4 regions of the Enterobacter sichuanensis genome follow, and region 2 is predicted to be linked to each of the others. Evidence: predicted binding sites of a transcription regulator. Region 2 holds the regulator's gene; each other region holds the start of a gene.
The links. Region 2 encodes CRP, which controls carbon source genes, mostly activating them, when cyclic AMP is high. Its sites were predicted from a motif close to ATGTGANNNNNNTCACAT; they were not measured.
Positions count from the first base shown of each region.

Region 1 (7,763 bases), 2.0 Mb from region 2:
ACAATGTTGTTGCTGCCCAGACACAGCGCTGCCGCCAGCGGACGCATTGCGGTCCCCGCGTTACCCAGAAACAGTTCAAGCTCATCAGCCGAGCGTAGCGCGCCGCCGTTCCCCGTCACTTCGCAGCGGGTACGGTCGTCAGACAGCGTGTAATGAACTCCCAACGCTTTCAACGCATTGAGCATATGGCGCACGTCATCGCTGTCCAGCAGGTTCGTGAGGACGGTGGTGCCGTTTGCCAGAGCTGCCAGCAGCAGAGCGCGGTTCGAGACACTTTTTGAACCAGGCAGATTGATGGTGCCATCTACCCGCGCGATAGGTTGTAACGTCAGGGATTCCATGAAACTTATCTCAACTCAACATAATAAAAACCCCGCAGCAGGGCTACGGGGGTGAAAACAGCGCAATTAACCGTGGCGACGTTCGAAGTCAATCATGAAATCGGTCAGCGCTTTAACGCCTTCCAGCGGCATGGCGTTATAGATGGAGGCACGCATGCCGCCCACCACTCGGTGGCCTTTCAGCGCGTGCAGACCTGCCGCGAAGGACTCTTCCAGGAAGACTTTATCCAGGTTGCTGTCCGCCAGCTGGAACGGCACGTTCATGCGCGAACGGTTGGCTTTCGCCACATCGTTACGATAGAAATCGCTCTTATCAATCACGCCGTACAGCAGCTCGGCTTTCTGCTGATTAACCTTGTCCATCTGCGCCACACCGCCGTTTTGCTTCAGCCATTTGAAGACCAGCCCGGACAGGTACCAGGCAAACGTCGGCGGGGTGTTGAACATGGAGTCGTTATCGTTCAGCACGGTGTAATCGAGAATCGACGGGCAGGATTTATGCGCTTTACCCAGCAGGTCTTCGCGCACGATGACGATAGTCAGACCAGCAGGGCCGATATTTTTCTGCGCGCCCGCATAAATTACACCGTAGCGACTGACGTCAATTGGCGCAGAAAGAATGGTGGAGGAGAAATCTGCGGCAACCACTACGTCTTTGCCGAAGTTCGGGGTCTCGTCGATGGCGATACCGTCGATGGTTTCGTTCGGGCAGTAGTGAAGATACGCAGCGTTGTCAGAGAGTTGCCACTCGCTCATGGGCTTCACGGCGCGCAGACCGTCAACGGTCACTTTGGCGTCGATAACATTCGGCGTGCAGTACTTGTGCGCTTCTTTCACCGCACTGGCCGCCCAGTAGCCCGCATCAACGTAGTCTGCCGTCGTTTTATCACCAAGGATGTTCAGCGGCACGCCAGCAAACTGGCCGCGTCCGCCGCCATGGCAGAACAATACTTTGTAGTTCGAGGGAATATTCAGCAGATCGCGAAAATCCTTTTCTGCCTCTTCCGCCACCTGAATAAACTCTTTACCCCGGTGGCTGATTTCCATCACCGACGTCCCCAGACCGTTCCAGTCACAAAGTTCCTGTTGAGCCTGTTTAAGCACGTCTGCCGGTAACATTGCCGGACCTGAACTGAAATTAAAGACTTGAGCCATTTCCCCTCACCACGCTAAAAGCCATAAGTTATAACTGTGGATATCGGTTTTATCATTCAGTGACACGCGCCGCAATGTCTAAAACTTATGACCGGTGAAATGTGCCCCGCGTCACACAAAACAATCTGCCGCCTCGCTATCGCAAAACCGACAAAATGGCTGTCAGGTGATCCGTTTAGCCCGGCTAACCTTCGTCCATTCCGGATTTGCACAGCGAGGGCATAATTGACGATCGCCAGGCTTCATGGCCACAACATGGCTACATCTTACGCAAGCGTAATCGCCTGCTTCGGGGACCGTCCTGAAACGCTCGATCAGCATATCCGGCAAAATACAGAGACCGGGCTTTACGTCCTCATCAGCGTAGTAATAGACGCTGATCTGCCCGTTAGTTTCCATTATCGCCAGACGCACCTGCCCGAGCTGTTCCACGCTGTTCAGGCGCAGCTCCATAAAGAACTCAAACTCGGTCATATTGGCGCTCTGGACATTTTCCCAGGCCAGCTGACCGTCCTCGACGATCACGACCGGCTTTCCTTCAAGCAGATCCTCCAGCTTTTCGCTTTTCGACATCAGCCACATCACCAGGCGATAGAGGAGCGCCAGTGAGACAAAAACGATAAACACCGGCACCATCGGCACATCATCATAAAAAGCGACATCCCCCGCCGCTGAACCCAGCGTCAGGATGATCAATACTTCAAAAAGCGACATCTGCCGCACGCCGCGACGACCGGTGATTTTAAGAAACAGGAAGACCAGAACGAAGGTATACAGACTACGCAGCGCCACTTCGCCTAAAAATTCAGGAGGGACTTTATCAAACGCCATCCGCTGGAGATCGAATGCTTTCATTTTTCTATGCCTTAACAGTGAGTTACTGACAGTAAGCATAGCCCAGTCTTTTATTTTCGCCGGAGATAGCACCTGTCACGCAAAACCCGTATCATTGCGCGCTTTACGTACGATAAAAGTGAACGCCATGACTCAAACGTTTATCCCCGGCAAAGACGCCGCCCTGGAAGATTCCATCGCTCGCTTCCAGCAGAAACTGACCGACCTGGGTTTTAACATCGAAGAAGCCTCCTGGCTCAATCCGGTGCCGCATGTCTGGTCCGTACATATTCGCGATAAAGACTGTGCCCTGTGCTTTACCAACGGTAAAGGCGCGACAAAAAAAGCGGCACTGGCCTCTGCGCTGGGTGAGTATTTTGAGCGTCTGTCCACCAACTACTTCTTCGCCGATTTCTGGCTGGGTGAAACCATCGCTAACGGCCCGTTCGTTCACTACCCGAATGAAAAATGGTTCCCGCTGACCGAAGATGACGAACTGCCGGAAGGTATCCTGGATACGCGTCTGCGTGCGTTTTACGATCCCGAAAACGAACTGACCGCCAGCATGCTGATCGATCTGCAGTCCGGTAACGAAGATCGCGGTATTTGCGCCCTGCCATTCACTCGTCAGTCGGATGAACAGACCGTCTATATCCCGATGAACATCGTCGGCAACCTGTACGTGTCTAACGGCATGTCCGCCGGTAATACCCGCAATGAAGCGCGCGTGCAGGGTCTGTCTGAAGTCTTCGAACGCCACATTAAAAACCGCATTATTGCCGAATCCATCAGCCTGCCTGAAATTCCGGCAGACGTGCTGGCGCGTTATCCGGGCGTGGTGGAATCCATCGCCAAACTGGAAGCCGAAGGTTTCCCAATCTTTGCGTATGACGGCTCGCTGGGCGGTAAATACCCGGTTATCTGCGTTGTGCTGTTTAACCCGACAAATGGCACCTGCTTCGCCTCCTTCGGCGCACATCCGGACTTCGGCGTAGCGCTGGAACGTACCGTGACCGAACTGCTGCAGGGCCGTAGCCTGAAAGACCTCGACGTGTTTACGCCGCCAACGTTCGACGATGAAGAAGTGGCTGAGCATACCAATCTGGAAACCCACTTCATCGACTCCAGCGGTTTGATCTCATGGGATCTATTCAAACAGGACGCCGACTATCCTTTCGTGGACTGGAGCTTTGCCGGTACCACGGAAGAAGAGTTCGCCACGCTGATGGCCATCTTCAAATCTGAAGATAAAGAAGTCTACATTGCTGACTACGAGCACCTGGGCGTCTATGCGTGCCGTATTATTGTTCCTGGCATGTCCGACATCTACCCTGCTGAAGATCTGTGGCTGGCGAATAACAGCATGGGCGCGCATCTGCGTGAAACGCTGCTGGCACTGCCGGGCAGCGAATGGGAAAAAGAGGATTATCTGAACCTGATCGCCCAGCTGGACGAGGAAGGCCACGATGACTTCACACGCGTACGCGAGCTGCTCGGTCTGGCCACCGGCAAAGATAACGGCTGGTATACCCTGCGCATCGGCGAGCTGAAAGCGATGCTGGCGCTGGCGGGCGGCGATCTGGATCAGGCCCTGGCCTGGACCGAGTGGACCATGGAGTTTAACCAGTCGGTCTTCTCTGCCGAGCGCACCAACTATTACCGCTGCCTGCAAACCCTCCTGCTTCTCGCGCAGGAAGAGGATCGTGAGCCGCTGCAGTATCTGAATGCTTTTGTGCGCATGTACGGTGCCGAGGCGGTAGAAGCGGCCAGCGCGGCGCTGAGCGGTGAAGAGCCGTTCTACGGTCTGCAGGCTGTTGACAGCGATCTAAAAGCCTTCCCGGCGCATCAGTCGCTGCTGAAGGCCTATGAGAAGCTGCAGAAAGCGAAAGCCGCTTACTGGTCAAAATAAGCGCACATAACATTACCAGCAGTAGGCGTATTCAATCGTCTGGGCTATATTACGGGGCAATTTCATTGCCCCTTTTTTTATTTTCTTCGGCAATGACTGTTGATTGTAATAATAAAGTTAATCATGGGTAAATATAATAATATCTACCCGGACTTAACTGTTACTTTTTATGGCTAATACTCCATATTAATTAACTGTTTCAGAGGTGGCCGAACGAAAAAATTCAACTCTTTTCACAACTTTTAAAATTTATTTTTATACGGATAATCAAACACTTACTCCGCATTTGGTGTAAAACCATACACACTGCGGGCCTATAAGCCAGGCGAGATATGATCTATATCAATTTCTCTTCTATAATGCTTTGTTAGTATCTCGTCGCCGACTTAATAAAGAGAGAGTTAGTGTGAAAGCTGACAACCCTTTTGATCTTTTACTCCCCGCTGCGATGGCAAAAGTCGCCGAAGAAGCGGGTGTCTATAAAGCAACGAAACACCCGATGAAGACGTTCTATCTGGCGATCACGGCTGGTGTGTTCATCTCTATCGCTTTCGTCTTCTACATCACCGCCACCACCGGTACTGCCGGAATGCCTTTTGGCATGGCCAAACTGATTGGCGGCATTTGCTTCTCACTGGGTCTGATTCTTTGCGTCATTTGCGGTGCCGATCTCTTCACCTCAACGGTGCTGATTGTCGTGGCAAAGGCCAGCGGAAGAATTACCTGGGGTCAGCTGGCACGTAACTGGCTTAACGTCTACGTGGGTAACCTGGTTGGCTGTCTGCTCTTTGTTTTGTTGATGTGGCTTTCTGGCGAGTACATGACCGCCAACGGCGGCTGGGGACTGAACGTCCTGCAAACCGCCGACCACAAAATGCACCACACATTTATTGAAGCCGTTGCTCTCGGCATCCTCGCGAACCTGATGGTCTGCCTGGCTGTATGGATGAGCTACTCCGGTCGTAGCCTGATGGACAAAGCCTTAATCATGGTTCTGCCGGTTGCGATGTTTGTTGCCAGCGGCTTTGAGCACAGTATTGCGAATATGTTCATGATCCCAATGGGCATTGTCATCCGCGACTTTGCAAGCCCGGAGTTCTGGACCGCAGTTGGTTCATCCCCGGAAAGTTTCTCTCACCTGACTATTATGAATTTCATTACTGATAACCTGATCCCTGTCACTATCGGGAACATTATCGGTGGGGGTCTGTTAGTTGGGTTGACATACTGGGTCATTTACCTGCGTGGCGACGATCATCATTGATGGTTTTCTCAGGCAGTAAATAAAAAATCCACTTAAGAAGGTAGGTGTTACATGTCCGAGCTTAATGAAAAGTTAGCCACAGCCTGGGAAGGTTTTGCGAAAGGTGACTGGCAGAATGAAGTCAACGTACGTGACTTCATTCAGAAAAACTATACCCCGTATGAAGGTGACGAATCCTTCCTGGCTGGCGCAACTGAAGCGACCACCAAGCTGTGGGACAGCGTAATGGAAGGCGTTAAACTGGAAAACCGCACTCACGCGCCAGTTGATTTTGACACCTCCGTGGCTTCCACCATCACTTCTCACGACGCTGGCTATATCAACAAAGCCCTTGAGAAAATCGTTGGTCTGCAGACTGAAGCACCACTGAAACGCGCAATCATCCCGTTCGGTGGTATTAAAATGGTTGAAGGTTCCTGCAAAGCGTATAACCGCGAGCTGGACCCAATGCTGAAAAAAATCTTCACCGAATACCGCAAAACTCATAACCAGGGCGTATTCGATGTTTACACCAAAGACATTCTGAACTGCCGTAAATCTGGCGTTCTGACTGGTCTGCCAGATGCCTATGGCCGTGGTCGTATCATCGGTGACTACCGTCGCGTTGCGCTGTACGGTATCGACTTCCTGATGAAAGACAAGTACGCGCAGTTTGTTTCCCTGCAGTCCGATCTGGAAAACGGCGTAAACCTGGAAGCGACTATCCGTCTGCGTGAAGAGATTGCTGAACAGCACCGCGCGCTGGGTCAGATCAAAGAAATGGCAGCGAAATACGGCTGCGATATCTCTGGTCCTGCAACCAACGCTCAGGAAGCTATCCAGTGGACCTACTTCGGCTACCTGGCCGCAGTTAAGTCTCAGAACGGTGCCGCAATGTCCTTCGGTCGCGTATCCACCTTCCTGGATGCCTACATCGAACGTGACCTGAAAGCTGGCAAAATTACCGAGCAAGACGCACAGGAAATGATTGACCACCTGGTCATGAAACTGCGTATGGTTCGCTTCCTGCGTACCCCTGAATACGATGAGCTGTTCTCCGGTGACCCAATCTGGGCAACTGAATCTATCGGTGGTATGGGCGTTGATGGCCGTACTCTGGTAACTAAAAACAGCTTCCGCTTCCTGAACACCCTGTACACCATGGGTCCTTCTCCGGAGCCGAACATCACCGTTCTGTGGTCTGAAAAACTGCCTCTGAACTTCAAGAAATTCGCCGCTAAAGTGTCCATCGACACCTCTTCTCTGCAGTACGAGAACGATGACCTGATGCGTCCGGACTTCAACAACGACGATTACGCTATCGCTTGCTGCGTAAGCCCAATGGTTGTTGGTAAACAAATGCAGTTCTTCGGTGCGCGTGCAAACCTGGCGAAAACCATGCTGTACGCTATCAACGGCGGCGTTGATGAAAAACTGAAAATGCAGGTGGGTCCTAAGTCTGAGCCGATCAAAGGCGATGTTCTGAACTTCGACGAAGTCATGGACCGCATGGATCACTTCATGGACTGGCTGGCTAAACAGTATGTCACTGCACTGAACGTTATCCACTACATGCACGACAAGTACAGCTACGAAGCCTCTCTGATGGCGCTGCACGACCGTGACGTTATCCGCACCATGGCGTGTGGTATCGCAGGCCTGTCCGTTGCTGCTGACTCCCTGTCTGCAATCAAATATGCGAAAGTTAAACCAATTCGTGACGAAGATGGTCTGGCTATCGACTTCGAAATCGAAGGCGAATACCCGCAGTTTGGTAACAACGACGCTCGCGTTGATGACATGGCGGTTGACCTGGTAGAACGTTTCATGAAGAAAATTCAGAAACTCACTACCTACCGTAACGCTATCCCGACTCAGTCTGTTCTGACCATCACCTCTAACGTTGTGTATGGTAAGAAAACCGGTAACACCCCAGACGGTCGTCGTGCTGGCGCGCCATTCGGCCCAGGTGCTAACCCAATGCACGGTCGTGACCAGAAAGGTGCTGTTGCCTCTCTGACATCCGTTGCGAAACTGCCGTTTGCTTACGCGAAAGATGGTATCTCCTATACCTTCTCTATCGTGCCAAACGCGCTGGGTAAAGACGACGAAGTGCGTAAAACGAACCTCGCGGGTCTGATGGATGGTTACTTCCACCACGAAGCGTCCATCGAAGGTGGTCAGCACCTGAACGTGAACGTAATGAACCGTGAAATGCTGCTCGACGCGATGGAACACCCTGAGAAATATCCTCAGCTGACCATCCGCGTATCTGGCTACG
Region 1 is NZ_CP027986.1:1,570,443-1,578,205, reverse strand. Features, by position in the region: gene aroA (3-phosphoshikimate 1-carboxyvinyltransferase) at 1-341, opposite strand, end outside; gene serC (3-phosphoserine/phosphohydroxythreonine transaminase) at 408-1,496, opposite strand; gene C1N69_RS07420 (DUF421 domain-containing protein) at 1,659-2,351, opposite strand; gene ycaO (30S ribosomal protein S12 methylthiotransferase accessory factor YcaO) at 2,479-4,239, shown strand; gene focA (formate transporter FocA) at 4,646-5,503, shown strand; gene pflB (formate C-acetyltransferase) at 5,555-7,763, shown strand, end outside.
Region 1: a site for CRP is predicted at 4,570-4,587, ahead of focA (formate transporter FocA). Genes of this name have one in related genera too.

Region 2 (7,763 bases):
GCTCATAAGGAATATCAATAAAGAAATCAGGATAGTGCGCGTAGAGATCGTGCACCGTCACGTTGCTGAGCTGAGTAGCCGGCTTAAGCAGAACCCGGTTCGCCACCGAGTCCTGAGATTCCGGATGGGCATACAGCAGCAGCACTTTTGCTGTCTGAGACATCATTCCCCTCCCGGTCTTGTTTCTGTTTTTGTGTATCGTCGTTGTTTTGGGCTACCATGGCGGCCCGGTGCGGAAAATGGCCCACACCTTACATTATCATAATGACAAATTAACATAGTCGGAACATACGGCGCTTCTATGATTGTTTTCTCCTCGTTACAAATTCGTCGCGGTGTGCGCGTCCTGCTGGATAACGCCACTGCTACCATCAACCCGGGCCAAAAAGTGGGTCTGGTCGGCAAAAACGGTTGTGGTAAATCCACGCTGCTGGCGCTGCTGAAAAACGAGATTAGCGCGGATGGCGGTAACTTTACCTTCCCGGGGAACTGGCAGCTCGCCTGGGTGAACCAGGAGACGCCCGCCCTCAGCGAACCGGCACTCGACTATGTTATCGACGGGGACCGTGAATACCGTAAACTCGAGGCGGAACTCAATGCCGCTAACGAGCGCAACGACGGCCACGCCATCGCCACCGTTCACGGCAAGCTGGACGCCATTGACGCGTGGACCATTCGCTCCCGCGCCTCCAGCCTGTTGCACGGCCTGGGCTTCAGCAATGAACAGCTGGAACGCCCGGTCAGCGACTTCTCCGGCGGCTGGCGTATGCGCCTCAACCTGGCGCAGGCGCTGATCTGTCGCTCTGATCTGCTGCTGCTCGATGAACCGACCAACCACCTCGATCTCGATGCGGTTATTTGGCTGGAGAAGTGGCTTAAGAGCTATCAGGGCACTCTGATTCTGATCTCCCACGACCGCGACTTCCTCGACCCGGTGGTGGATAAAATCATTCACATCGAACAGCAAACGATGTTCGAGTACACCGGTAACTACAGCTCCTTCGAGCGCCAGCGCGCGACGCGTCTTGCCCAGCAGCAGTCCATGTACGAAAGCCAGCAGCAGCGCGTCGCGCACCTGCAGAGCTTTGTGGATCGCTTCAAGGCCAAAGCGTCTAAAGCGAAGCAGGCCCAGAGCCGCATCAAGATGCTGGAACGCATGGAGATGATTGCCCCGGCGCACGTGGACAACCCGTTCCACTTCAGCTTCCGCGCGCCGGAAAGCCTGCCAAACCCGCTGCTGAAGATGGAAAAAGTGAGCGCCGGATACGGCGATCGTACAATTCTCGACTCCATCAAGCTCAACCTGGTGCCGGGTTCACGTATTGGTCTGCTGGGACGCAACGGTGCCGGTAAATCCACGCTGATCAAACTGCTGGCGGGCGAACTTAACCCGGTCAGCGGCGAAATCGGGCTGGCGAAGGGCATCAAGCTTGGCTACTTCGCCCAGCATCAGCTGGAATTTTTACGCGCTGATGAATCCCCGATCCAGCACCTGGCGCGTCTGGCGCCGCAGGAGATGGAGCAGAAGCTGCGCGATTATCTCGGCGGCTTCGGCTTCCAGGGCGATAAGGTCACCGAAAACACCGAACGTTTCTCCGGCGGCGAAAAAGCTCGTCTGGTGCTGGCGCTGATCGTCTGGCAGCGCCCGAACCTGCTGCTGCTCGATGAACCGACCAACCACCTCGATCTCGACATGCGTCAGGCGCTGACCGAAGCGCTGATTGAGTTCGAAGGCGCACTGGTTGTGGTTTCGCACGACCGCCACCTGATCCGCTCCACCACGGACGATCTCTACTTAGTGCACGACGGCAAAGTCGAGCCGTTCGACGGCGATCTGGAAGACTACCAGCAGTGGCTGACGGACGTGCAGAAGCAGGAAAACCAGCCGGAAGAGCCAACGAAAGAGAACGCCAACAGCGCCCAGGCGCGTAAAGACCAGAAACGCCGCGAAGCGGAGCTGCGCACCCAGACGCAGCCGCTGCGTAAAGAGATTGCCCGTCTCGAAAAAGAGATGGAAAAGCTCAACGCCACGCTTGCTGCCGTTGAAGAGAAGCTTGGCGACAGCGGTCTGTATGACCAGAGCCGTAAAGCGGAGCTGACGGACTGCCTGCAAACCCAGGCGAAGACCAAATCGAACCTCGAAGAGTGTGAGATGGCCTGGCTCGACGCCCAGGAACAGCTGGAAGCGATGCTGCAGGCCGACTGAGTATTTGCCCCGTTTTGCGAACAGGATCCGTCCCTGGTTCGGAAATCCTGGCTAAACGGGGTACAATTCGGAAAGTATCGTAAATTTCCGACAAGAATCAGCATCGCGCTTATGACCCAAATCATTCCATCAGACTTCGACATTGCGGCCGAAGACAGCACTGAGTTCGTGCCTATGCGCGGCGTGGCCAATCGCCATTTGCAGACCATGCTGCCGCGACTGATCCGCCGCAAGGTTCAGTTCACCCCGCACTGGCAACGGCTTGACCTGCCGGACGGTGACTTTCTGGATCTCGCCTGGAGCGAAGCACCTGAGCAGGCCCGCCATAAGCCGCGCCTGGTGGTCTTTCACGGTCTGGAAGGCAGTCTGCACAGCCCTTATGCGCATGGGTTAATTGAGGCGGCAAAAGCGCGCGGCTGGCTCGGCGTGGTGATGCATTTTCGCGGCTGTAGCGGCGAACCCAATCGTCAGAAACGCATTTATCACTCGGGTGAAACCGAAGACGGTACGTGGTTTTTGCACTGGCTGCGGGATAATTTTGGCAACGTGCCAACCGCCGCCGTGGGCTACTCGCTGGGCGGCAATATGCTGGCCTGTCTGCTGGCCAAAGAGGGCGAAAGCGTACCGCTGAATGCGGCGGTCATTGTCTCCGCCCCGTTTATGCTGGAGCAGTGCAGCTACCATATGGATAAAGGCTTTTCCCGCGTCTATCAGCGCTATCTGCTCAACCTGCTGAAAGCCAACGCGGCGCGTAAGCTGAAGGCTTACCCGGATACGCTGCCGGTCAGCCTGCGCCAGCTGAAAAAGGTGCGCCGAATTCGCGAGTTCGACGATCTGATCACCGCCAAAATTCACGGCTTCGCCGATGCGATTGATTACTATCGTCAGTGCAGCGCCATGCCGCTGCTCAGCAAGATCACGCAACCGACGCTGATCATTCATGCCAAAGATGACCCCTTTATGGATCACCACTCGATCCCCGCACAGGAGTTTCTGCCCGACAACGTTCACTATCAGTTGACCGAGCATGGCGGCCACGTCGGGTTTATCGGTGGCACGCTGCGCCGCCCGAAAATGTGGCTTGAGACGCGTATCCCTGACTGGCTAACCCCTTATCTGGACGGTGCAAAATGATTATTCCCTGGCAGGATCTGGCTCCCGAAACGCTCGATAATCTGATTGAAAGCTTTGTATTGCGCGAAGGCACCGATTATGGTGAACATGAACGCTCGCTTGAGCAAAAGGTCAACGATGTAAAGCGCCAGCTGAAAAGCGGCGACGTGGTGCTGGTGTGGTCAGAACTGCATGAGACGGTCAATATCATGCCCCGCAACGCGTTTCACGGCTGATCTTCCACCCTTTTCAGTCAGGGAGTTGTTATGTCTGCCAGACATCCGATTATTGCCGTTACGGGGTCGAGTGGTGCGGGAACCACCACCACCAGCCTCGCCTTTCGCAAGATTTTCGCCCAGCTGAATCTCCGTGCGGCGGAGGTCGAAGGCGACAGCTTTCACCGCTACACGCGTCCGGAGATGGATATGGCCATCCGTAAAGCGCGCGATCTGGGTAAACACATCAGTTACTTCGGCCCGGAGGCCAATGACTTCGGCCTGCTGGAGCAAACCTTTATTGAGTACGGACAGAGCGGCAAAGGGCAGTCCCGCAAGTATCTGCATACCTATGATGAAGCCGTTCCCTGGAATCAGGTGCCGGGCACCTTTACTCCCTGGCAGCCGCTGCCGGAACCTACCGACGTTCTGTTCTACGAAGGATTACACGGCGGCGTGGTTACGCCGCAGCACGACGTGGCGCGCCACGTGGATCTGCTGGTCGGCGTGGTCCCAATCGTCAACCTGGAGTGGATCCAGAAACTGACGCGTGACATGAGCGAGCGCGGCCACTCACGCGAGGCAGTGATGGACTCGGTGGTGCGTTCCATGGAAGATTACATCAACTACCTGACGCCGCAGTTTTCCCGCACCCATATCAACTTCCAGCGCGTGCCGACGGTGGACACCTCCAACCCGTTCGCCGCCAAAAGTATCCCGTCGCTGGATGAGAGCTTTGTGGTGATCCATTTCCGCAATCTCGAAGGCATTGATTATCCGTGGCTGCTGGCGATGCTGCAGGGCTCGTTCATTTCTCACATGAATACATTAGTGGTGCCGGGCGGAAAAATGGGACTGGCAATGGAGCTCATCATGACGCCGCTGGTACAGCGACTGATGGAAGGGAAGCAGATCGCATAATCATATTCCCTCTCCCTGTGGGAGAGGGTTAGGGTGAGGGCATCAACACGCACGATGCCCAATCAATCACGCCTCAATCACTTCATACGAATGGGTGATTTTTACCGCCTTCTCCAGCATTAACGCCACAGAGCAGTACTTCTCCGCCGACAGGTCCACCGCGCGTGATACCGCCGTGTCTTTCAACGCTTTGCCGGTCACAACAAAGTGCAGATTAATATGGGTGAACAGGCGTGGCGCCTCTTCACGACGTTCTGAGGTCAGTTTAACCTCGCAATCTGTCACGTCATGACGGCCTTTCTGCAGAATCGACACCACGTCAATGGCGCTGCATCCCCCTGCCGCCATCAGCACCATCTCCATTGGGCTTGGCGCTTTATCGCCGGAGTTGCCATCCATCAAAATCTGGTGTCCGGAAGCGGACTCGCCCAGGAACGTTAAACCTTCAACCCATTTCACGCGCGCTTGCATATTCTTAAACTCCAACGTTGCATTTTTGGTGACAGATTACGCGTGCGTTACATTTCTCGCAATGGAAGGCGACCTGCATCATGCTGAAGCGAGACACCAGGAGACACGCGGCGAAAGCTATGCTAAAACACTCAGGATGCTACAGTAATACATTGACGTTACACGTGTATGCAGAGGACATCAAACTTTACTGGCTGCGAAACGTTACGGTAGCCGACTTCCCAGGGTATGGGTAAGAATTCGATTGCAACCCCAGAGTCCGGATGCATCTGATGACTCTGGTGACAGCTTATAACAGAGGATAACAGCGCATGGTGCTTGGCAAACCGCAAACAGACCCGACTCTCGAATGGTTCTTGTCTCATTGCCACATTCATAAGTACCCATCGAAGAGCACGCTGATTCACCAGGGTGAAAAAGCGGAAACGTTGTATTACATCGTTAAAGGCTCGGTGGCAGTGCTGATCAAAGATGAAGAAGGGAAAGAGATGATCCTTTCTTATCTGAACCAGGGCGATTTCATCGGTGAACTGGGCCTGTTTGAAGAGGGCCAGGAACGTAGCGCCTGGGTTCGTGCAAAGACAGCATGTGAAGTGGCTGAAATTTCTTACAAGAAATTCCGTCAGCTGATTCAGGTTAACCCTGACATCCTGATGCGTCTTTCTTCCCAGATGGCGCGCCGTCTGCAGGTCACCTCTGAGAAAGTGGGCAACCTCGCCTTCCTGGACGTGACGGGCCGTATTGCACAGACGCTGCTGAACCTGGCGAAACAGCCAGACGCCATGACCCACCCGGACGGCATGCAAATTAAAATTACCCGTCAGGAAATTGGTCAGATCGTCGGTTGCTCCCGTGAAACCGTAGGTCGTATCCTGAAAATGCTGGAAGATCAAAACCTGATCTCCGCCCACGGTAAAACCATCGTGGTTTACGGAACGCGTTAATTCCGCTCAAACGGCGTGTCACCGCAAGGTGTCACGCCGTTTTTGTCTCTACTCCCCATGTGGCGCAGGCTGATCTATCACCCGGAAGTTAACTACGCACTGCGACAAACGCTGGTGTTGTGTCTTCCTGTGGCCGTAGGCCTGCTCCTCGGACATCTTCAGCAAGGTCTGCTCTTTTCTCTGGTGCCCGCCTGCTGCAACATTGCCGGTCTGGACACGCCGCATAAGCGCTTTTTCAAACGACTCATCATTGGCGGTTCACTGTTTGCCGGCTGTAGTCTCGCCGTGCAGCTTCTGCTGGCGCGCGATATTCCGCTGCCGCTGATCCTGACCGTGCTGGCGATGACCCTGGGTGTCACCGCCGAAATCAGCTCGCTGCACGCCCGTCTACTTCCCGCCTCGCTGATTGCGGCCATTTTCACGCTGAGCCTCGCCGGAAATATGCCGGTGTGGGAGCCGCTGCTGATCTACGCGCTGGGGACATTATGGTACGGGCTGTTTAACTGGTTCTGGTTCTGGCTGTGGCGCGAACAACCGCTGCGTGAATCCCTGAGCCTGCTCTATGTGCAGCTGGCGGAGTATTGTGAAGCCAAATACACCCTGCTCACCCAGCATACCGATCCGGAAAGATCGCTGCCCCCGCTGCTGACCCGTCAGCAAAAGATGGTGGATCTGATAAGCCAGTGCTACCAGCAACTGCATATGCTCGCCGCCAACCAGAATCACGAATATAAACGGCTGCTGCGCACTTTCCAGGTGGGGCTGGATCTGCAGGAACATATCTCCGTAAGTCTTCACCACCCGCAAGAGGTGCAAAAACTGGTAGAGCGCAGCCACGCTGAAGCGGTGATCCGCTGGAACGCACAGACCGTCTCCGCGCGCCTGCGGATCCTGGCCGACGATATTCTCTATCACCGCTACCCCACGCGCTTTAACATGGACAAACAGCTCGGCGCGCTGGAGAAAATCGCCCGTCAGCATCCGGATAACCCGGTCGGTCAGTTTGCCGCCTGGCACTTCAGCCGCATCGCCCGCGTGCTGCGTACCCAGCGCCCGCTTTATTCCCGCGATCTGATGGCGGACAAACAAAAACGGCTTCCGCTGTTGCCCGCGCTCAGAAGTTATCTGTCGCTTAAATCGTCCGCCCTGCGCAATGCCGCACGGATTAGCGTCATGCTCAGTGTCGCCAGCCTGATGGGCATGGCGCTGCATCTGCCGAAACCCTACTGGATCTTAATGACCGTGCTGTTTGTCACCCAGAATGGCTACGGCGCCACGCGGGTGCGGATTCTGCACCGGGCCGGCGGAACGATGGCGGGGCTGATTATTGCGGGCGTGACGCTGCACTTCCACGTGCCGGAAGGCTATACCCTGGCAGGAATGTTGGTGATTACGCTGGTGAGCTACCTGATTATTCGTAAAAACTACGGCTGGGCGATGGTGGGTTTTACGGTGACGGCGGTGTATACCCTGCAGTTGCTCACGCTCAATGGCGAACAGTTTATTGTCGCCAGGCTGATTGATACCCTCATCGGCTGTCTGATTGCCTTTGGTGGTATGGTCTGGCTGTGGCCGCAGTGGCAGAGCGGGCTGCTCAGGCAGAACGCCCACGACGCGCTGGAGGCTGACCAGGAGGCTATCCGCCTGATTCTGAGCGATGATCCTCAGCCCTCCCCGCTGGCTTATCAGCGGATGAAGGTCAACCAGGCGCACAACGCCCTGTTCAACTCGCTCAACCAGGCGATGCAGGAGCCCGGCTTTAACTCGCACTATCTTGCGGACATGAAGCTCTGGGTGACGCACAGCCAGTTTATCGTCGAACATATCAACGCCATGACCACGCTCGCGCGTGAACATACCATGCTGACGCCAGACCTGGCGCAACGTTACCTG
Region 2 is NZ_CP027986.1:4,305,495-4,313,257, forward strand. Features, by position in the region: gene kefG (glutathione-regulated potassium-efflux system ancillary protein KefG) at 1-163, opposite strand, end outside; gene C1N69_RS20950 (ABC transporter ATP-binding protein) at 302-2,206, shown strand; gene C1N69_RS20955 (hydrolase) at 2,318-3,340, shown strand; gene C1N69_RS20960 (YheU family protein) at 3,337-3,555, shown strand; gene C1N69_RS20965 (phosphoribulokinase) at 3,586-4,455, shown strand; gene C1N69_RS20970 (OsmC family protein) at 4,522-4,926, opposite strand; gene crp (cAMP-activated global transcriptional regulator CRP) at 5,238-5,870, shown strand; gene C1N69_RS20980 (YccS/YhfK family putative transporter) at 5,928-7,763, shown strand, end outside.

Region 3 (7,763 bases), 190 kb from region 2:
TCGTCCTGATCGACATAGATAAAGCCATAGCGCTTCGACATCTGCGAGGTGCCTGCGCTAATAATGTCGATACACCCCCATGTGGTGAACCCCATTATCTCCACCCCTTCATTAATCGCCGCCAGCGTTTGTTCAAAGTGGGCGCGGAAATAGTCGATGCGGTAGCTATCATGGATCTTGCCGTTTTCGACCACATCCTTCGCGCCCAGACCGTTTTCAACGATAAACAGCGGTTTCCGGTAACGGTCATACAGCTCCAGCAGCGAGATTTTCAGCCCAAGGGGATCAATCTGCCAGCCCCATTCCGACGCAGGTAGATAGGGGTTTTTCACGCCGAGCACGGTATTGCCGGGAATGCGTTCAGCGTCCGGCTGAGTGGATTCGGTCATCGACATGTAGTAGCTGAAGGAGACGAAATCGACGGTATGCTCCTTTAAAATACGCCGATCGTCAGGGTGCATTTCAATATGGATATTTTGTCTTTCCAGATCGCGCAGGATCAGCGGCGGGTAGTCGCCAAATACCTGCACGTCGGCATAAAAATAGTTCTCCAGGTTTTTCTTCAGCGTAGCTTCAACGTCTTCCGGGCGGCAACTGTGCGGATAGGTGGTCAGTTTTGTCAGCATGCAACCGACCTTGCTGCCGGGAATTTTGGCGTGGCAGTCGCGCGTCACCAGTGCTGAGGCGACAAACTGATGATGTAGCCCCTGGTAAATATCCTGCTTTGCCTGACCCGGTGCGCTCTTCTCTTCGCGAATACCCGCCGTGGTAAACGGATGACGGTGAATACTGTCTATTTCGTTAAAGGTCAGCCAGTAACGCACCAGATCTTTATAGCGGTCGAAACAAACATTGCAGAAGCGGACAAAGGCATCCACCACGTTGCGATGTACCCAGCCGTTATATTTTTCGCTCAGCGCCAGCGGCATTTCATAGTGGGAGAGGGTGACCAGCGGCTCGATGTGATGACGACGCAGCTCGCGGAACAACTCTTCATAAAACTGCAGCCCGGCCTCGTTGGGCGTAGCGTCCTCTCCGGTCGGGAAAATGCGCGACCAGGCAATGGAGACGCGCAGCACCTTAAAACCCATCTCAGCAAACAGGGCGATGTCGTCTTTATAGTGGTGATAAAAATCGATGCCGCGGCGCTTCGGGTAGCGCGCGTCATGGTTGCCTTCAAACGCATCACGAATGTTCTCGTCCGTCAGGGACATATGACCCCTGTAATCTTTCACGGACAGGTTGGGTTTCCAGGCGACGGCGTCTGCCACGGACGGCCCTTTGCCGTCCACGTTCCATGCCCCTTCAGCCTGGTTGGCGGCAATGGCGCCGCCCCAGAGAAAACCGCGTGGAAACGAGAGGGATTGCTCCATAACACGCACTCCTTATGCGTCATGACAATGGGAAAGGCTTACCCTTTTTTACCACCGTACTGACGGAACCATGTAAGCATCCGCTGCCATCCATCCTTAGCCGATTCCGCGTGATAGCTCGGGCGATAATCAGCGTTAAAGGCATGTCCGGCATCCGGATAGACCACAATTTCGGCCTTCGCATTGGCCGCACGGAGCGCATGGCGCATGGTCTCTACCGAATCAAGGGAGATACCGGTGTCCTGACCGCCATACAGCCCTAATACGGGGGCATTCAGCTCCGTGGCGATATCCACGGGATGTTTCGGTGAATTCAGCGTTTTTTCGCCCACCAGTTTGCCGTACCAGGCGACAGCAGCTTTCAGCTGCGGGTTATGCGCGGCATACAGCCAGCTGATGCGTCCACCCCAGCAGAAACCGGTGACCAGCAGCCGGTGCGGATCGCCCCCGTTGCGCGCCGCCCAGCTGGCAACGTGGTCGAGATCGGCCATGACCTGCGCGTCCGGGACTTTGCTCACCAGATTGCTGAGCAATGTGGGGATGTCGCTGTAGTCGTCGGGATCGCCCTGCCGGAAGTAGAGTTCAGGCGCAACGGCCAGGTAACCCTCCAGCGCCAGTCGGCGGCAGAGGTCGCGAATATGTTCATGAACGCCGAAAATTTCCTGAACCACGATCACGATGGGCAGCGGGCCATCTGCTGATTTTGGGCGTGCGTGGTAAGCAGGCATATTCTCTCCCTGCGAGGGAATAGAGGTCTCACCCGCCGTGATGGCCTCTTCAGACGTTGAGACGATGGTTGAGGCATGCGGGGCCGCAGCAGGTGCAAAACCGGTTTTTTCAGTCATGGCATTCTCCGTACCAATGAGTTAGCGCAAAGGTAAATATAGACACCAGGTTAACAACTCACAGTGCCTTAAACGGTCTATCTTTTGTGCAGCGCCCAACGATATAACTTGTTAATGTGATGTAAATCACTATTTTATGGAAATTAACTGCAATCATTTTCGGTCATGGTGAGTTGCGTCACGAAATTATGCGTATTGCTTCTGTAAAGTACCGTTTTACTTCTTCTGACTAACCGACCCACAGAGGAGTCACCTATGTCTAAGTCTGATGTTTTTCATCTCGGCCTCACCAAAAACGATTTACAAGGGGCTACGCTCGCGATCGTCCCGGGCGATCCTGAGCGTGTGGAAAAGATCGCCGCGCTGATGGATAAGCCGGTTAAGCTGGCAGCCCATCGTGAATTCACCACCTGGCGTGCAGAGCTGGATGGTAAAGCCGTGATCGTCTGTTCTACCGGTATCGGTGGCCCGTCTACTTCTATTGCCGTTGAAGAGCTGGCGCAGCTGGGCATTCGTACTTTCCTGCGTATCGGTACCACTGGCGCTATTCAGCCGCATATCAACGTCGGCGACGTGCTGGTCACGACAGCATCCGTGCGCCTGGACGGCGCAAGCCTGCACTTTGCGCCAATGGAGTTCCCGGCAGTGGCCGACTTCGAATGTACTACTGCGCTGGTTGAGGCCGCGAAATCTGTGGGCGCCACCACGCATGTGGGCGTAACCGCCTCTTCCGATACCTTCTACCCAGGCCAGGAGCGTTACGACACCTTCTCTGGCCGCGTGGTAAGCCGCTTCAAAGGCTCAATGGAAGAGTGGCAGTCCATGGGCGTGATGAACTACGAAATGGAATCCGCAACGCTGCTGACCATGTGTGCAAGCCAGGGTCTGCGTGCCGGTATGGTGGCGGGCGTTATCGTCAACCGTACCCAGCAGGAGATCCCGAACGCTGAAACCATGAAGCAGACCGAAAGCCATGCGGTGAAAATCGTGGTTGAAGCCGCGCGTCGCCTGATCTAATCCTCTCCTTTCGAAATCAAAGGCCGACACGTTCGGCCTTTATTTTTTTGCGTAGCGCCTCGCAGGAAAACCCTTTCAAACTGGACGTTTATACAGCACAATCTTATTTTGTGCGGGTAATACGTTGATGCAGGGGGCATTGTGGATATCTCAGTCCTGATTTATGCGGTGATTGCGCTGGCGGGCGTGGCGATAGGCTGGCTTATTTCCAGCTATCAGCATGCGCAGCAGAAGGCCGATCAGCTGGCAGAGCGTGAAGAGATAGTCGCTCAATTAAGTGCGGCAAAGCAGCAGATTGCGCTGAGTGACCACTGGCGAGAGGAGTGCGAGTTACTCAACAACGAGCTGCGCAACCTGCGTGATATCAACACCTCGCTGGAGGCCGATCTCCGCGAAGTGACCACCCGTCTGGAATCCACGCAACTGCATGCGGAAGACAAAATTCGCCAGATGCTCAACAGCGAGCAGCGCCTCAGCGAACAGTTTGAGAACCTCGCTAACCGTATTTTCGAGCACAGCAACCGCCGCGTTGATGAACAGAACCGCCAGAGCCTGAACAGCCTGCTGACGCCCCTGCGCGAACAGCTGGACGGTTTTCGCCGCCAGGTGCAGGACAGCTTTGGTCAGGAGGCTCGCGAGCGGCACACGCTGGCGCATGAGATCCGCAATCTTCAGCAACTGAATGCGCAAATGGCGCAGGAAGCGGTCAACCTCACCCGTGCGCTTAAAGGGGATAACAAAACCCAGGGCAACTGGGGAGAAGTGGTGCTGACCCGGGTCCTGGAAGCCTCGGGCCTGCGGGAAGGGTATGAATACGAAACGCAGGTGAGTATCGAAAACGATGCCCGCTCGCGCATGCAGCCGGATGTCATCGTACGACTGCCGCAGGGTAAAGATGTGGTAATTGACGCCAAAATGACGCTGGTGGCGTATGAGCGTTACTTCAATGCGGAGGATGACTACACGCGCGAGTCTGCCCTGCAGGAGCACATTGCTTCCCTGCGTAATCACATTCGCCTGCTTGGCAGAAAAGACTACCAGCAGTTGCCCGGCCTGCGCTCACTGGACTATGTCCTGATGTTTATCCCGGTAGAGCCCGCGTTTCTGCTGGCGCTCGACAGACAGCCGGAACTGATCACCGAAGCGCTCAAAAATAACATTATGCTGGTCAGCCCCACCACGCTGCTGGTGGCCTTACGCACCATTGCTAACCTGTGGCGGTATGAGCACCAGAGCCGCAATGCGCAGCAGATTGCCGATCGCGCCAGCAAGCTGTACGACAAAATGCGCCTCTTCGTGGACGATATGTCTTCGGTCGGGCAGAGCCTGGACCGCGCGCAGGATAACTACCGCCAGGCGATGAAAAAACTCGCCTCCGGGCGAGGCAATCTGCTGGCGCAGGCCGAAGCCTTCCGCGGCCTTGGGGTGGAGGTGAAACGCGAGATTAATCCGGAATTGGTTGAACAGGCTACCGCGCAGGACGAAGAGTTTCGCCTGCGCGAAGGGGCGGATGAACAAAAGACACGCAGTGAAGACAACACGTTAGCAGCGACACACTCACCCGACGCGCAGCCAGCGCGTTTCTTTCGGGGTGGTTGAAACGTAGGGCAATCGCGCCCAATCTGTTACACTTCACGGACATTTTACTGATAAGCAGGCTCTGAGATGGTTGACGATTCACAAGACACAACGCACTTTGGCTTTCAGACTGTCGCCAAAGCGCAGAAAGCTGACATGGTGGCCCACGTATTTCATTCCGTGGCGGCGAAGTACGATGTGATGAATGACCTGATGTCATTCGGCATTCATCGCTTGTGGAAGCGCTTCACCATTGACTGTAGCGGTGTGCGTCGTGGACAAACGGTGCTGGATCTCGCCGGCGGTACGGGCGATTTAACCGCGAAATTCTCCCGTCTGGTGGGCGAAACCGGGCGTGTTGTTCTGGCCGACATCAATGACTCCATGCTGAAAATGGGACGCGAGAAGCTGCGTAACATCGGCGTGGTGGGGAATGTGGAGTATGTACAGGCGAACGCCGAAGCGCTGCCGTTCCCGGATAATACCTTTGACTGCATCACAATCTCCTTCGGTCTGCGTAACGTCACAGACAAAGAAAAAGCGCTGCGCTCGATGTACCGCGTGCTGAAGCCGGGTGGACGTCTGCTGGTGCTTGAGTTCTCCAAACCGGTTATCGAGCCCCTTAGCAAAGCTTACGACGCCTATTCCTTCCACGTTCTGCCGCGTATTGGTGAACTGGTCGCAAACGACGCCGAAAGCTACCGCTATCTGGCAGAATCCATTCGTATGCACCCGGATCAGGACACCTTAAAAGCCATGATGCAGGATGCAGCGTTTGAAAACGTTGAGTATTTCAACATGACGGCAGGTGTCGTCGCACTGCATCGCGGTTACAAGTTCTGAGTGGAGGTGTCCCGTGCCCTTTAAACCCTTAGTCACCGCAGGCATCGAGAACGTACTGAATGCCTTTCTCTATCGCGCGCCGGCGCTAAAAGCCGCACGCCAGCGGCTTAACGGAAAGGTATTACGCATTGTTTTAAAAGAGTTCTCGACGCCGCTTGTGCTGGTCTTCAGCGAACGCCAGCTTGACGTCCTGGGTGAGTGGGAAGGTGAAGCCGACTGTTCGGTCATCACGCACATGAGCGTGTTGCCTAAACTGCGCGACCGTCAGCAATTAACGGCGCTGATCCGCAGCGGTGAGCTGGAAGTGGAAGGCGACATTCAGGTTGTCCAGAGCTTCGTGGCGCTCACCGATCTGGCGGAGTTCGATCCGGCAGAGCTGCTCGCGCCGTTTATTGGTGACATTGCCGCTGAAGGGATCGGTAAAGCCCTGCATGGCGGAACGGCCTTCCTGCGTAAAAGCCTGCAACGACAGCAACGCTATGCGGCGGAAGTGCTGACGGAGGAGTGGCGAATGGCGCCCGGGCCACTGGAAGTGGCGTGGTTTGCGGAAGAGACCGCTGCTGTTGAACGTGCGGTTGATGCGTTAACCAAACGGCTGGAAAAACTGGAGGGCAAATGACGCCTGGTGAAATTCGGCGCCTCTACTTCATCATTCGCACCTTTTTGAGCTACGGGCTCGACGAGCTTATCCCCAAAATGCGCATTACGCTGCCGCTGCGTATCTGGCGGCGGATGCTGTTCTGGATGCCCAATCGCCATAAAGGTCAGCCGCTGGGTGAGCGTCTGCGTCTGGCGCTGCAGGAGCTCGGCCCGGTATGGATTAAATTTGGTCAGATGCTATCGACCCGCCGCGATCTTTTCCCGCCGCTCATTGCTGATGAACTCGCGCTGCTGCAGGATCGCGTTGCGCCGTTTGACGGTGCGCGCGCGAAAAAGCAAATTGAAGAGGCGATGGGAAATATTCCTGTCGAGACCTGGTTTGACGATTTCGATATTCATCCCCTGGCGTCAGCCTCTATCGCGCAGGTGCACACTGCGCGTCTGAAAGAAAACGGCAAAGAAGTGGTGATTAAGGTGATTCGCCCGGACATCCTGCCGATCATCAAAGCAGACATGAAGCTGATTTATCGTCTGGCGCGCTGGGTACCGCGTTTGCTTCCGGACGGGCGTCGTCTGCGTCCGATGGAGGTGGTACGGGAGTATGAAAAAACCCTGATTGATGAGCTTAACCTGCTGCGCGAATCAGCAAACGCCATTCAGCTGCGCCGCAACTTTGAAAACAGCCCGATGCTCTATGTACCCGAAGTCTACTCTGACTACTGCAGCCAGAATATGATGGTGATGGAGCGAATCTACGGGATCCCCGTTTCGGATGTGGTGGCCCTGGAGAAACAGGGAACGAACATGAAGCTGCTGGCCGAGCGCGGTGTGCAGGTCTTCTTTACCCAGGTATTCCGCGACAGCTTTTTCCACGCAGACATGCACCCGGGCAATATCTTCGTCAGCTACGAGCATCCTGAAGATCCGCAGTACATCGGCATTGACTGCGGGATTGTAGGCTCGCTGAACAAAGAAGATAAACGCTATCTGGCTGAAAACTTTATTGCCTTCTTTAATCGCGATTACCGTAAAGTGGCTGAACTGCACGTTGATTCCGGATGGGTTCCGCCGGACACCAATGTCGAAGAGTTTGAGTTTGCTATCCGTACCGTCTGCGAACCGATTTTTGAAAAACCGCTGGCGGAAATCTCTTTCGGCCACGTGCTGCTGAATCTGTTTAACACCGCTCGTCGCTTCAACATGGAAGTGCAGCCACAGCTTGTTTTACTTCAGAAAACATTACTTTACGTTGAAGGTGTAGGTCGACAGCTCTATCCTCAGTTAGACTTGTGGAAGACGGCGAAACCGTTCCTTGAATCCTGGATTAAAGATCAGGTCGGCATTCCGGCTCTGGTGCGGGCATTCAAAGAGAAAGCACCGTTCTGGGTTGAGAAGATGCCGGAGCTTCCGGAACTGGTCTATGACAGTTTGCGTCAGAGCAAGAACCTTCAGCTCAGCATGGATAAAATCGCCCACGAGCTTCAGTCAAACCGGGTTCGTCAGGGCC
Region 3 is NZ_CP027986.1:4,493,093-4,500,855, reverse strand. Features, by position in the region: gene C1N69_RS21735 (glycoside hydrolase family 1 protein) at 1-1,373, opposite strand, end outside; gene C1N69_RS21730 (dienelactone hydrolase family protein) at 1,412-2,218, opposite strand; gene udp (uridine phosphorylase) at 2,474-3,235, shown strand; gene rmuC (DNA recombination protein RmuC) at 3,377-4,834, shown strand; gene ubiE (bifunctional demethylmenaquinone methyltransferase/2-methoxy-6-polyprenyl-1,4-benzoquinol methylase UbiE) at 4,901-5,656, shown strand; gene ubiJ (ubiquinone biosynthesis protein UbiJ) at 5,670-6,275, shown strand; gene ubiB (ubiquinone biosynthesis regulatory protein kinase UbiB) at 6,272-7,763, shown strand, end outside.
Region 3: a site for CRP is predicted at 2,333-2,350, ahead of udp (uridine phosphorylase). Genes of this name have one in related genera too.

Region 4 (7,763 bases), 540 kb from region 2:
GTGCGGCAGGCCGTATTCCAGCGTGCCCAGCAGCGGCTTAATCAGGCGATCGCCCGCGCTCAGTTTACGCAGCGGCTGGCGGCCTACGCGCTCAACGTCATCTTTCAGATACGGGTTTTCAAAACGACCGAGGATTTTCTGGATGTATGCTGCATGTTTCTCAGCATCAAAACCGTAGCGTTTGATCAGCACCGCGCCGCTCTCTTCCATTGCCCCTTTCACCACCGCACGGATCTTCTCATCAAGGATCGCGTCGCGAATGGTCTGATGACCGGCCAATTTCCCGAGGTAGGCGGTTATAGCATGCCCGGTGTTCAGCGTGAAGAGTTTGCGTTCGACAAATGCCATCAGGTTATCGGTTAATTCCATTCCCGGAATGGTCGGCAGCGTGCCTTTAAACTGGGTTTTATCAACGATCCACTCGCTGAAGGTTTCCACGGTCACTTCCAGCGGATCGTTGGTCGCAGATTCTGACGGCGGGACGATACGGTCAACGGCGGAATCCACAAACCCGACGTGCGCTTCCACCCAGGCTTTGTCTTCCTCTGCTACGGCGTTGAGCACGTGGCCTTTCAGCTGCGTGGTGCCGCGCACCATGTTCTCGCAGGCAATGATGTTCAGCGGGGTGTCGATGCCCTGCGCTTTACGTTTTGCCAGGCCTTTTGCCACCGCAGGGGCGATACGCTCCAGTACCACCGGGCCCACCGCCGTGGTGACCAGGTCAACGCTGGCGATAAGGTCGATAACGTCGTCGCCGATACTGCTTACCGCGTTGACGCCAGTGACCGTTTCCACCTGCTCATTTTCACCCACCACATGTACCTGGTAGCTATGACGGTCATTCAGGGCATCCAGAACGACCTGATTTACATCGGCGAATGTCAGCGTAATGCCCGCGTCTGCCAGCAGCTTGCCGATAAAGCCACGACCGATATTACCTGCGCCAAAATGTAATGCTTTCATAGTGTTAACCTTAATCAATGTTTTTACCCGAGAGGGCTGGGGTGAGGAACGTTTTCCCCTCACCCTAGCCCTCTCCCCGGAGGGGAGAGGGAAGAGAACTTATTTGTTCAGCAGAGCCAGCACTTCTTCCACGCTGGTGGTATTGGCCAGACGCTCAATGACAGACTCATCATCCAGCGCGTTGGTCAGGCTGGTAATCACCTGAATGTGCTCGTTGTTACGCGCGGCGATACCAATCACCAGACGGGCGATGTCGTCTTCTTCTTCACCGAAGCGCACGCCCTGCGGGTACTGACAGAATACGACGCCGGTTTTCAGAACGCGATCTTTCGCTTCCACCGTACCGTGCGGCACCGCGATGGATTCGCCCAGGTAGGTTGGCGTCAGTTTTTCACGTTCCAGCATCGCGTCTACGTATTCAGGCTGAACGTAGCCGCCTTTTACCAGCTGCTCACCGGCAAAGCGAATCGCTTCTTCTTTGGTTGCCGCAGTGCGACCGAGGAAGATGTTCTCCGCACCCAGTTTGAACAGGTGGGTATTGCTCTCGTCAAAGCTGTCCTGCAGGCTGGTGCGCACTTTCACTTCGTTATCTTCATGACGCTGCGCGGCCACCAGACGCTCGGTCAGGCTGGTGTACAGGCCGCTGTCGAGGAAGTTGGTCAGCGAAATATGCTGAGCCTGCGGTACCTGGCGCATGGCGCGCTCGGTCAGGTCGCGGTGCGTGATCACCAGGTCAACATCCGGTGGCAGGCTGTTAATGGCGCTGTTGGTCACGGAGATGTTGGTCAGACCCGCATCCTGCACTTTCTTACGCAGCACGCCTGCACCCATTGCGCTGGAACCCATGCCGGCATCACAGGCCACGATGATTTTACGCACGTGGCTCAGGTCGTTAGAGACATCGCCCGCGGCCAGTGGGGTCGCGCCTTTGGATTCGGCTTTCATGTCGTGCATACGACGGGTTGCTGCTTCGATGTCATCATCTTCTTTCACTTTGCTGGTTTTCAGCAGGATAGAAGAGACCACGAAGGAGACCGCCATGGCGGCAAAGATGGCCGCGATGTTTGCGAAGTAAGCCCCTTTTGGCGTCATTGCCAGCACCGCCAGGATAGAGCCCGGAGAGGCCGGAGACACCAGGCCACCGCCCAGCACGCTCAGGGTGAACACGCCGGTCATACCGCCGAGGATAACGGCCAGGATCAGACGTGGGTTCATCAGCACGTACGGGAAGTAAATTTCGTGGATACCGCCCAGGAAGTGGATGATAGCCGCACCGCCAGCAGACTGCTTCGCGCTGCCGCGACCAAAGAAGATGTACGCCAGCAGCACACCCATACCCGGGCCCGGGTTGGCTTCAATCAGGAAGAAGATGGACTTGCCGAGGTCGTGCGACTGCTGAATACCCAGCGGCGAGAAGATACCGTGGTTAATGGCGTTGTTGAGGAACAGGATTTTCGCCGGTTCAACAAAGATAGACGCCAGCGGCAGCATCTCGTGCGCCACCATGAAGTTAACGCCAGCCGCCAGAATTTTAGACAGGACTTCAACTGCCGGGCCAATGCCGAGGAACGCCAGAATCGCGAGGATCATCCCGATGATGCCCGCAGAGAAGTTGTTCACCAGCATTTCGAAGCCGGATTTGATCTTACCATCAACCCAGACGTCGAATTTCTTAATCGCCCAGCCGCCCAGAGGACCGGCAATCATCGCCCCGAGGAACATCGGCATATCCGCGCCGACGATAACCCCCATCGTGGTGATGGCCCCCACGACGCCACCACGGTCACCACCCACCAGACGACCACCGGTGAAACCGATGAGCAGTGGCAGCAGGTAGGTAATCATTGGGCCAACAAGTTTCGCCAGCGTCTCGTTAGGCAACCACCCTGTCGGAATAAACAATGCAGTGATGATACCCCACGCGATAAACGCGCCGATATTTGGCATCACCATGTTGCTGAGGAAACGACCAAAGCTTTGAACTTTGATCTTGAAATCGGATGACATAAAACACCCCTTCTTTTGTTTACGCTTAGGCTTGTGGCCCGAGGTTTATTGTTAATGTGCGGCGGCAGAGGTAGCCGGGCCCTGTTCTGATGCTGTGAAATCTGGCACTGAATCGTTCAACTGTCCAGACAGTGAAAATTTATGTGATTTGTGTCACGTAAATGTAGGGGGTGTGGTCAGTAATTGGGTGATCTGAATCACAAAATAAGTGGACAAAAAAAATACGATGGTGAGAATTAACGCAAAAACTACCATTTTTCGTGATATGCATCACATTTTGATTTGGCGTGTTTGTTTCTGGATTGTGATTGATTTCACAAAATATTTTTATGCAGATTTCTCCGGCTGCGATCGCCAGCAAACTCTGCTTTGCGATTCGGTGCCAGGCTGATACAGCACGACACGTAAAGCTAAAAAACCACTTTTGATGTGTGGTATGGCGAAAAGTTAAAAGGTGGGTTACGCTCATAATGTAAGGTTAAGTCTATTATTATTCAGGATATATTTTGACACGCTTATAAACTTGCAAGGAGATATTATAAAAATCCATACTCCCCGGCTCTGAAATAGTGAGCAAAAAACCGTTTTTATAAAAAATAATTAGGTTGCGTACTGTTTTATTAATTTAATGAGTTGACGTTGTTTAAGTGAGGAGAATATGTTTCTCAACTATTTTGCGCTGGGCGTATTGATTTTTGTATTTCTGGTTCTTTTTTACGGAATCATCGCCATTCATGACATCCCTTATAATATGGCCAAAAAGCGTAACCATCCGCATGCCGATGCTATTCACACGGCAGGGTGGATTAGTCTGTTTACGCTTCATGCCATCTGGCCGTTCCTGTGGATTTGGGCCACCCTGTACCGCGAAGATCGCGGCTGGGGTATGCAAAACCACATCACCAGGGCTGATGAGGTCCCGGGCATGGATGCGCTAGCCAAACGCGTGGCGGAACTCGAACAAAAGCTGGCCGCAGTAGAGCCTACTGCTGATAAGAACACGCTGGAGCGCTAATCATGGATCTGTTGATTATTTTGACCTACGTGGCATTTGCCTGGGCCATCTTTAAAATATTCCGTATTCCGGTAAACCAGTGGACGCTTGCCACCGCTACATTAGGCGGGGTGTTTATTGTTGCCGGACTTATTCTGCTCATGAACTATAACCACCCGTATACGTTTACGGCGCAAAAAGCGGTTATTTCCATTCCGATTACGCCGCAGGTGACTGGCGTGGTTAGCGAAGTGACCGATAAAAATAACCAGCTAATTAAAAAAGGCGAAGTGTTATTTAAACTGGATCCAGGCCGTTATCAGGCGCGGGTCGACAGACTGCAGGCTGACCTGGTGACCGCGACGCACAACATCGATAATCTGAAAGCGCAGCTGGCGGAAGCTGTCGCCAATACCACGCGCGTTTCCGCTGAGCGCGATCGCCTGTACAAAGATTATCAGCGCTACCTGAAAGGCAGCCAGGCGAAGGTGAATCCATTCTCTGAAAGCGATATCGACAACGCGCGGCAGAACTATCTGGCGCAGGATGCACTGGTAAAAGGCTCCGTGGCTGAACAGGTGCAGATCCAAAGCCAGTTAGACAGCATGGTGAACGGCGAACAGTCGCAGATTGCCTCCCTGCGCGCCCAGCTTGCCGAAGCGAAATACAACCTGGATCAGACCGTGGTGCGTGCACCGAGCAATGGCTATATCACCCAGGTGCTGATCCGTCCGGGGACCTATGCCGCCGCGCTGCCTCTGCGTCCGGTGATGGTCTTTATTCCTGAACAGAAACGTCAGATCGTGGCCCAGTTCCGCCAGAACTCGCTGCTGCGTCTGAAGCCGGGTGATGAAGCGGAAGTGGTGTTTAACGCCCTGCCGGGCCAGGTGTTCTCCGGTAAGCTCACCAGTATTCTGCCGGTGGTGCCGGGAGGAACCTATCAGGCGCAGGGCGCACTGCAGTCGCTGACGGTGGTGCCGGGCACGGATGGCGTACAGGCGCTGATTGAGCTGGAACCCAACGCCGAAGTCGATGCCCTGCCGGACGGTATCTATGCCCAGGTGGCAGTCTATTCGGACCACTTCGCCCACGTTTCGGTCATGCGTAAAGTGCTGCTGCGTATGACCAGCTGGATGCACTACCTCTACCTCGATCACTAATCCCTCCCGGGCAGGAATGCGACACGCAGACCTGCCCTTTTTTCATCGCTTGATCCATACTGACTTTTTTCCGGCATCAAGGATCAGGCAATGAAACTCATCGGTAGCTACACCAGTCCCTTCGTGCGAAAAATCTCGATTCTCCTGCTGGAGAAGGGGATTGAATTTGAATTCGTCAATGAGCAGCCCTACAACGCCGAAAACGGCGTCGCGCAGTACAATCCGCTGGGGAAAGTCCCCGCGCTGGTGACGGACGAGGGTGAATACTGGTTCGATTCCCCGATTATTGCCGAGTACATCGAACTGCTGGGCGTTGCGCCGGCCATGCTGCCTGCTGACCCAAAAGCGGCGCTGGCGGTGAAGCAAATTGAAGCCCTGGCCGACGGCATTATGGATGCGGCGCTCACCTCCGTGCGAGAACAGGCGCGGCCTGCTGCCCAGCAGTCAGAAAACGAACTGCTGCGCCAGCGGGAAAAAATCAGCCGCAGCCTGGACCGGTGCGAACAGCTTATCCGGGAGGGCAAGATCCACATCGACAGCCTGAACCTGGGGACCATCGCCATCGCCTGCGCCATCGGTTACCTCAACTTCCGCCGCGTCTCCCCTGGCTGGTGCGTCGACCGTCCGTTGCTGGTGAAACTCGCAGAATCGCTTTTTAGCCGCGAGAGCTTTGCCCGTACCGAACCGCCAAAGGCTTGACGCGGGTTATAACACTTCGCCGCGGGAGGGGGTACAATCTCTCCACATGTTAACTCCCTCTCCCGTCGGGAGGGGGGAAGATATTTACTCGCCAGGCGCTTTCATGACTACTCATCATTCGCTGTACAGCCAAATCCCCGCGACCGATCGTCTTCTTCGCAACCCCCGCATTCATGCCGCTGTTGAACGTTTCGGCCATACCGCGACGGTTGAGATGTTACGTCTGCTTCAGGACGAAGCCCGAGGTGCGATTCAGGCAGAAAACGCCTTGCCCGCCTGGTGTAGTGCGTGGGAGCAGGAAGTTGAACAGCGGCTGGAGGCGAAGGCGCAAAGCGCGTTGCGCCCGGTGATTAACCTGACGGGAACCGTGCTGCATACCAATCTGGGGCGCGCGCAGCAGGCGGAAGAGGCGGTGGACGCCGTGATGCAGGCCATGCGAGCGCCTGTGACGCTGGAGTACGATCTGGACGGCGCCGGGCGCGGGCATCGCGATCGCGCGCTGGCGGAGTTGCTGTGCCAGCTGACCGGCGCGGAAGATGCCTGCATTGTGAACAACAACGCCGCAGCGGTGCTGCTGATGCTGGCGGCCACCGCCAGCGGCAAAGAGGTGGTGGTGTCCCGCGGTGAGCTGGTGGAGATTGGCGGCGCGTTTCGCATCCCGGACGTGATGCGCCAGGCGGGCTGTACGCTGCATGAAGTGGGTACCACCAACCGCACCCATGCGAAAGATTATCGCGCGGCGGTAAATGAAAATACCGCCCTGCTGATGAAGGTCCACACCAGCAATTACCATATTGAAGGCTTTACCAAAGCTGTTGACGAGGCCGGGCTGGTGGCGATAGGGCATGAGCTGAATATACCGGTGATTGCCGATCTCGGCAGCGGTTCGCTGGTCGACCTGAGTCAGTACGGCCTGCCAAAAGAACCGATGCCGCAGGAGATGATTGCGGCGGGCGTAAGCCTGGTCAGCTTCTCCGGCGACAAACTGCTGGGCGGGCCGCAGGCCGGGATTATCGTGGGTAAACGCGAGCTGATTGCGAAGCTGCAGCAGCACCCGCTCAAGCGCGCCCTGCGTGCCGATAAAATGACGCTTGCCGCGCTGGACGCGACGCTGCGACTCTATCTCCATCCTGAGAAGCTGGCTGACCGCCTGCCGACGCTGCGTCTGTTAACACGGGATGCCGCCTCGATTCGCGCCCAGGCCGAGTTACTGCTGCCGCGCGTCGCCCCGCACTACCCCGATTTTGACGTTCGCATTGAGCCTTGCCAGTCACAGATTGGCAGCGGTTCGCTGCCTGTGGACAGGCTGCCGAGTGAAGCGCTGACGTTCACCCCGCGCGACGGGCGCGGCAGCCACCTTGAAGCCCTGTCGTCGCGCTGGCGTAATTTGTCGACGCCGGTGATCGGGCGGATTTACGATGGCCGGATGTGGCTGGATCTGCGCTGCCTTGAAGATGAAGAGCGATTTCTGGAGATGTTGTTGAAATGATTATTGCCACCGCCGGTCACGTTGACCACGGAAAAACCACGTTACTGCAGGCGATCACCGGCGTAAACGCCGACCGCCTGCCGGAAGAGAAAAAGCGCGGCATGACCATCGATCTGGGGTATGCCTACTGGCCCCAGCCTGATGGCCGCGTGCTGGGTTTTATTGATGTGCCGGGGCATGAAAAGTTTCTGTCTAACATGCTGGCGGGGGTAGGCGGCATCGATCATGCCCTGCTGGTGGTGGCCTGTGATGATGGCGTTATGGCGCAAACCCGCGAGCATCTGGCGATCCTGCAGCTGACCGGCAATCCGCAGCTGACCGTGGCGCTGACCAAAGCCGATCGCGTGGATGACGCACGCGTCAGCGAGGTGCGCGAAGCGGTGCAGGCGACCTTACGTGAATATGGCTTTGCCGATGCAGCGCTTTTTGTCACCGTGGCGACCGAAGGGCG
Region 4 is NZ_CP027986.1:138,566-146,328, forward strand. Features, by position in the region: gene mtlD (mannitol-1-phosphate 5-dehydrogenase) at 1-963, opposite strand, end outside; gene C1N69_RS00680 (PTS mannitol transporter subunit IICBA) at 1,063-2,970, opposite strand; gene C1N69_RS00685 (DUF3302 domain-containing protein) at 3,629-3,985, shown strand; gene C1N69_RS00690 (HlyD family secretion protein) at 3,988-5,124, shown strand; gene C1N69_RS00695 (glutathione S-transferase) at 5,215-5,823, shown strand; gene selA (L-seryl-tRNA(Sec) selenium transferase) at 5,927-7,312, shown strand; gene selB (selenocysteine-specific translation elongation factor) at 7,309-7,763, shown strand, end outside.
Region 4: a site for CRP is predicted at 3,229-3,246, ahead of C1N69_RS00680 (PTS mannitol transporter subunit IICBA). Genes of this name have one in related genera too.